One region of the Rhodothermus bifroesti genome, then DNA from elsewhere that is predicted to be linked to it. Evidence: riboswitches for the same ligand, from Rfam matches in the RefSeq annotation. Region 1 holds a riboswitch; the other holds the start of a gene.
The links. A riboswitch is a leader RNA that binds a small molecule or an ion and turns the genes downstream of it on or off. The one in region 1 is predicted to bind S-adenosylmethionine.
Positions count from the first base shown of each region.

Region 2: linked by a shared signal. The riboswitch ahead of J8E65_RS05395 (trans-sulfuration enzyme family protein) and the one ahead of J8E65_RS04850 (O-acetylhomoserine aminocarboxypropyltransferase/cysteine synthase family protein) in region 1 are both predicted to bind S-adenosylmethionine.

Region 1 covers NZ_JAGKTL010000002.1:257,337-260,738, forward strand. The annotation lists gene J8E65_RS04835 (LON peptidase substrate-binding domain-containing protein) at 1-276, shown strand, start outside; gene J8E65_RS04840 (MBL fold metallo-hydrolase) at 277-1,140, shown strand; gene J8E65_RS04845 (histidine kinase dimerization/phospho-acceptor domain-containing protein) at 1,143-1,742, shown strand; SAM riboswitch class I at 1,829-1,955, shown strand; gene J8E65_RS04850 (O-acetylhomoserine aminocarboxypropyltransferase/cysteine synthase family protein) at 2,106-3,402, shown strand, end outside.
Region 2 covers NZ_JAGKTL010000002.1:385,404-388,805, forward strand. The annotation lists gene J8E65_RS05395 (trans-sulfuration enzyme family protein) at 130-1,290, opposite strand; SAM riboswitch class I at 1,431-1,550, opposite strand; gene hemG (protoporphyrinogen oxidase) at 1,603-3,009, opposite strand; gene J8E65_RS05405 (hypothetical protein) at 3,120-3,402, shown strand, end outside.

The DNA of each region.
Region 1 (3,402 bases):
CTCATTACGCAGCATATGCGCCTGTTGGAGCTTGTGGGGCAGACAGTGCGGCCTGCACTTTACCAGGATGTGCGCTATCTGTCGTATGTCGTGGCTTCCAATGCCGGACTAACCCTGGAGCAGCAACAGGAAGTGCTAGAACTGCTGACCGAAAATGAGCGCCTGGCCTATCTTGTAGCACATCTGGAACGCTTGCTTCCACAGGTAGAACAGATGGAATCGGTGCGCCGGCGCATTCAATCGAATGGACATTTTCCACCTTCTTCAGATACGTAAATGACTATGCCTAAAATTGGTCCGTATACCCTACATGCAATAGAAACAGGACGATTTCGACTCGATGGGGGCGCGATGTTTGGGATTGTGCCCAAACCCCTTTGGGAGCGTTATGCCCCGGCCGATGCACGCAATCGCATTGTACTCAACATGCGCTGCTTGCTCTTAGAGAGCAGCAATCGGCTGGTGCTTATCGATAACGGTCTAGGAGATGCGTTTGATGCCAAATTTCAAGACCTTTATGCTGTCGATTACGAATATGCCGAACTGCACCGGTCACTACAGGCTTTAGGCTTTTCGGCAGCAGACGTAACCGATGTGGTGCTGACGCATTTACACTTCGATCACTGCGGGGGGAGTACGCGGCAAGGCCGGGATCGGCAGGAGATTGCATTTCCGAATGCCACATTTTATGTTCAGGAGCGGCATTGGTCTTGGGCTAGGCGTCCCCATTTGCGTGAACGGGCATCGTTTTTGCAGGAAAAACTATCTGTACTAGAGGCCTCGGGTCAGCTTCAGCTCTTAAAGGGTCCGGGTGAAGTGCTTCCAGGAGTTTTTGTGGAAGTGGTAAACGGACATACCGAAGCCCAGCAGCTCGTTCGGATTACAGGTCCGGAGGGCACACTGGTGTTTGTGGCTGACCTTATTCCGACGGCAGTGCATGTGCGGCCGCTCTGGAACATGGGATATGACATTCGTCCTCTAGTAACGATTGAAGAAAAGCTGGCTTTTCTGGAGCAGGCTGCAGCGCAGGGATGGCAATTGTTTTTTGAGCACGATCCTGAAATTGCCGTGGTGAGCCTGCAGCATTCGGAGCAAGGCATTGTGGCTGTGCATCCACGTTCGCTGGAGGAGGTCTTTTGACGATGGAAGCATCGCAAGTGCGCGTGCTCTTGGTAGCCGACGATACAGGGGGTGAAATGCGTCGAGGACTTGAAGCTTATGGTCTTCAGGTCGAAGTTTGTTCTGTTGCCTTATTGGAAACGCGCTTGCGGGAAACGACTTGGCATGGTGTGGTTTTGGGAGACCTATCGGAAGGCCTACTGAGCTTTTGTCTTCGACAGCTTCAGGGCCATCAGCCTCCGCTACCCGTGTTGTTGTGGCAGCAGGCGGAGCTTCCCAGGCTGGTGGCCTCGCTGGCGGCTGAGGGTCGGTTGCGCGTAGCCTTGCCTGGCCAAACAGAAACGCTTCGCGCTTGGGCCCAGGCATTAACCATGCGTGCGCACCTAACGCCTGAGGAACGGTTGCAGTGGTTGCGACAGGAGCTTTCCCGGCTCAATCACGACCTAAAGAATCCACTGGCGATTATTGCCGGTAATGCCCAGTTTATGCAGGAGCTGCTGCGCTTGTCCAGCGATCCGGCGGATTGGACAGGACCGGTAGCCGACATTTTAGAGGCTTGCGAACGGATTAACGCGTTGTTGCAACGCTTAGGAGCGCTGCGCGATGCGTTGCCAGAGTCCTAAGGCATTTTTTCACGGACGGCAATGTAAGGTGCAGGGGAACCGGGGTAGCAAGATCCCGTAGAAGGCGCCAACGGATTGTTCTTACCAGCTCATCCAGAAGGGTGGAGGGAACAGGCCCTGTGAAACCCTGGCAACCGCCCTACTGATCGTCGAGAGACGACAGCGGGAAAGGTGCCAATTCCTGCCTCGCGCGACCGCGAGGGGAGATGAGCTGTTCCAGCCGGCTAAGCCGCGCAGTGAACAGTGTAGCCTCTTCCGCGGGTCGGTTGCGGGAGAGGTTTTTTTATAACCTCTCATACGGGCGAGGGCAAGCAAGATGGGCTGGTCAGGCTGTGTAACGTTCACCAACCCACTGCATGCGGTATGCCGACTTCGCCGTTTGACCGTCCGTTGCGCTTCGAAACGTTGCAGGTACATGCTGGACAGGAGCCCGACCCCGCTACGCAGGCACGCGCTGTCCCGATCTATGCAACCACTTCGTATGTGTTCAAAGATGCCGACCACGCTGCTCGGTTGTTTGCGTTGCAGGAATTCGGCAATATCTACACCCGCATCATGAACCCCACGACCGACGTATTTGAACGTCGCGTAGCAGCCCTAGAAGGTGGGGTAGCAGCCCTGGCCACTTCAAGCGGTCAGGCGGCACAGTTTCTGGCGCTTACGACCCTGGCCGAGGCTGGAGACAACATTGTTTCGACCAGCTACCTTTACGGCGGCACGTATAACCAGTTTAAAGTCTCTTTTCCACGGATCGGCATTGAAGTGCGTTTTGCTGAGGGAGATGATCCGGAAACGATAGCACGGCTGATCGATGAGCGCACCAAGGCCGTGTACGTCGAAACGATTGGCAATCCAAGGTTTAATATTCCTGACTTTGAGCGCATTGCCGAGGTGGCGCATCAGCATGGCGTACCCTTGGTGGTCGACAACACTTTTGGTGCGTGCGGCTACTTGTGCCGTCCGATTGCTTTTGGTGCCGATATTGTGTTGCATTCTGCCACGAAGTGGATCGGCGGCCATGGTACAACGATTGGCGGCGTTATTGTGGATGCCGGGACGTTCCCTTGGGATAATGGTCGCTTTCCTGCTTTTACGGAGCCTGCCCCAGGGTATCATGGCCTGAACTTCTGGGAAACGTTTGGTCCGCAAGGTGTACTGGGGGTAAATGTGGCCTTTATCCTCCGAGCTCGGGTAGAAGGGATGCGCGATTTTGGCCCGTGCCCAAATCCGTTTGGTTCGTTTTTGCTGCTTCAAGGGCTAGAGACACTTTCGCTGCGCGTGCAGCGGAGCTGCGACAATGCCTTAGCGCTAGCCCGCTGGTTGCGTGAGCAACCCGAGGTGGCTTGGGTCAGCTATCCTGGGTTGGAAGATCATCCTTATCATGAGCGGGCCAAAAAGTACCTGCGTAACGGCTTTGGAGCCGTCTTGGCGTTTGGGCTGAAAGGCGGCTATGAAGCGGGTCGCGCTTTTGTGAGCCAGGTGCGCCTGGCCAGTTTGCTGGCGAACGTAGGTGATGCTAAAACGCTGGTGATTCATCCGGCGTCAACGACGCATCAGCAGCTAACGGCCGAAGAACAATTGGCTGCTGGTGTAACGCCCGACATGGTGCGTGTATCGGTTGGTATTGAACACATCGACGACATTAAGGAAGACTTCGCAC
Region 2 (3,402 bases), 130 kb from region 1:
CCGTGTGGCGTCCACAACACGGACACAGACACATTAGAAAGCCGAGGCTTGCCGTTCTGTAAAGCATAAACCGTGACAACCTTAGTAACGATAGCGCCAAATTTACAACATTTGTTATCAGAATGCAACCTAGGCCATGATAGTGGCTGGCTTGTAAGCCAAGGCCTGCTCTAGGTCAGCAATCAGGTCTTCGGTGGCTTCGATGCCGACCGAAAGCCGAATCAGGTTATCCGTAATGCCAGCAGCCTGCCGTTGTTCCGGTCGCATGGAAGCGTGGCTCATCGTGGCGGGGTGTTCGATGAGCGATTCCACCCCTCCTAGCGATTCGGCTAGCGTAAAAACTTTTGTTGAACGTAGGACATGGTGTACGGCTTCTTGGCCACCACGTACCGTGAAAGAAACCATGCCACCGAAGCCTTTTTGCTGTCGAGCAGCCAGTTCGTGCCCCTCATGGGTGGGTAGGCCAGGATAAAAAACTTTTTCGACATTAGGATGCTGTGCCAGAAAACGGGCTACAGCCATGGCGTTATGTTCGTGCTGGCGTAGGCGTACTGGCAGCGTTTTGAGTCCCCGCAGCACCAGCCAGCAGTCGAAAGGTCCGGCAATGGTGCCATGCGCATTGGCTGCAAACTGAAGCTGTTCGTTCAATTCTGGCGTTCGGGCGATAACAGCACCCCCGATAACATCGGAATGGCCATTCAGATACTTGGTGGTCGAATACACAACGATATCGGCCCCAAATTCAAAAGGGCGTTGCTGCAGGGGCGAAAGAAACGTGTTATCGACGATCAATAGCAGCTGATGCGCCTGCGTAAAGTGGCCCAGTGCTTGCAAGTCGACAATGCGCAGCAGAGGATTGGAGGGGGTTTCTACCCAGAGGGCTCGTGTGTTTGGTCGCAGGGCTGCTTCGACGGCACTAAGGTCGCGCAGGTCCACAAACGACACTTCAAGTTTGCCCTGGCGCTCCAAGAGGCATAGCAGGCGTTCTGTGCCTCCATAGCAGTCGTGGGCGCAAATAATATGCGCTCCACTTTCAAAGAGCGAAAGAACGGTAGAAATGGCCGCCATACCGCTGGTGGTGGCCACAGCCCCGGCACCCCCTTCAAGTTCGGCAAGCACCTCTTCTAGGGTACGCCGCGTAGGATTGCCGCTACGCGTGTAGTCGTAGCCCTTGGTGAGGCCTACGTCTTCAAAACGAAACGTGGCGCACTGATAAATAGGCGGAATGATGCTGTTATAGCTCGCATCGGTTCGCTGGCCAGCCAGCGTAAGACGGGTTTGAGGTTGCATGGATCGTGTCGGTTCTTGATGGTGAAACAACCACGATTGAACTTCCTCATCAAGAACCGAGCGTATGAGCCAGCACCCGGCAGACGTCAACCGTCGGCCATGCGCTCATCTTTCCCGGAAGAAAAACGCCCCTCTGTGGCGCTTTGTTTTCCAGGACTTCCGGGCAGGATTTAGCACCGGACAGCACCTCCCTGCCGGTAGGAGATGCTCGGTTGCTACGACGTCATCGGGCCTGTTCCCTCGGTCGTTCTTGATGAGACGAGCAAAAGATACGGCAAAACCACAGGGGCGAACAAGCTTTTTGCAAGAACTTTACTCGCCCAGTAAGATCTTTGCTGCGCCCCCTGCCGCTTCTTGACGCAGGTAAAAAATGACCTGTTGTGCAGCCTGAAGTCCGGACTTGGCTGCATCCACTACAGAAATGCCATTGCGATAGTTACCGGCCAAAAACAGGCCTGGCCGGCGCACTTCGATTTCTCGTAGGCACACCAGCACAGCGTCGTAGCCGACATGGTATTGAGGAATGGAACGTTCCCAGCGCCAGACGCGCCGGAAAACCGGTGGTCCAGAGATGCCTAGTAAGCGTTCCAAATCACGTCGCACAAGGGTCTCTAATTTTTCTTCAGAAAGCAGGGCCAGCTCGGGGTGGCGTTGGCCACCAACAAAGGTGGTCAGCAGCACATGGCCTTCAGGTGCACGGTTGGGGAAAATGGAAGAAGAAAACAACGTACCCAGAATCTGAAACGAACGCTCCACTGCCGGTACCAGTAGGCCAAACCCATTGAGGGGATGGGCTACTTGTTCTTTCCGAAAGCCCAATGCCACAAGTGCCAGCGGTGGATGGATGACCTTAGGTAAGGGATGGCGCTCAATAGAGGGTAAGATTTCAAGTTGAGCCAGTTGATGTAGGGGAGCTGCGCAAATGATCACATCGAACAACTGGTTGGCAACGTGTGCCCCTTGGCGATAGGTGAGCGTCCAGGGCGTTTTGTCGCCCCAGCGGACAGCAACCACGGTGGCATTATACACAATGTTGCCTTGCAGCTTTTGAGCTAATGCTTGGGGAAGTTGGCCTAGGCCTCCGACCAGCGAAAACATGGAGCGGCGTGGAGCTGGGTGATAGCGACGTTCGGGAAGGCTGCGGATCGCTCCCCAGGTGAGCGACCCAAAACGCTGTTCTAAGCGATGCAGCTGGGGGAAAGCGTGACGGACAGAGAGGTGCTTGGGGTCGCCCGCAAAGATGCCAGCCACAAAGGGCTCAACCAGGTAATCGAGCGCCTCAGCCCCCAGGCGTCGCTGCGCAAAAGCGGCCACGGTCTCTTCGGTAAAGCGGTCAGCTGGCGCGATGAACGGCTCAGCCAAAAGGCGAAGCCGGGCACGTGGAGACAATAGCGGCGTGCGCAACAGCTCCAAAGGAGTACGTGGCAGTGGTACCGGTTGGCCTCGACGAACGATAAACCGGTGAGCAGCCAGCGGGCTTGCTGGAATGCAGGCCTCTTCCAAGTCCAGCGCGCGAAGCAGGTGCTCAAATTCCGTTGAAGTACGCTGCAACGTTTGCGGGCCGTACTCTACCAAAAATCCTTCGGCCTGCTCCGATTGCATAAAGCCCCCAACGCGATCAGTGGCTTCGAAGATCGTTACCTCTAATCCTCGACGTTTGAGGTAGTAGGCGGCCACAAGCCCAGCAATGCCTGCCCCGACGATTCCTACAGAAGCCATAAAGCGCCGCTTGCCTTTTTGTGTGCTCGCTGCTTGTTTTATTGCATCCCTGACCGCTAACGAACGTAAGCGGCTAAAGGTTACCCGAATCTATCGAAAACCGAGGTGCTATGCTGCTACTTAAACTGATTTTTGTGCTTTTGCATATCCTAACAGCGGCGGCTTGGTTTGGACTAGGCCTTCGCTTAGCTGCTCAGGCCCGGCGCATTACTGCGCTGGCGCCAGAGGCAGCAAAGGCCCTGGCTGAAGACGTGCAGGCTACCGTGCACCAGATGAACGGATTTGTCGTAGCGACTTTGGTTTTTGCCTTAGGCGCGCTCTTCAGTGGGGGAGGTTTTGCTGTCTACGGTGCACCGTATCATACCAGCCTGCTTCTGTTACTTGTGCTCATTG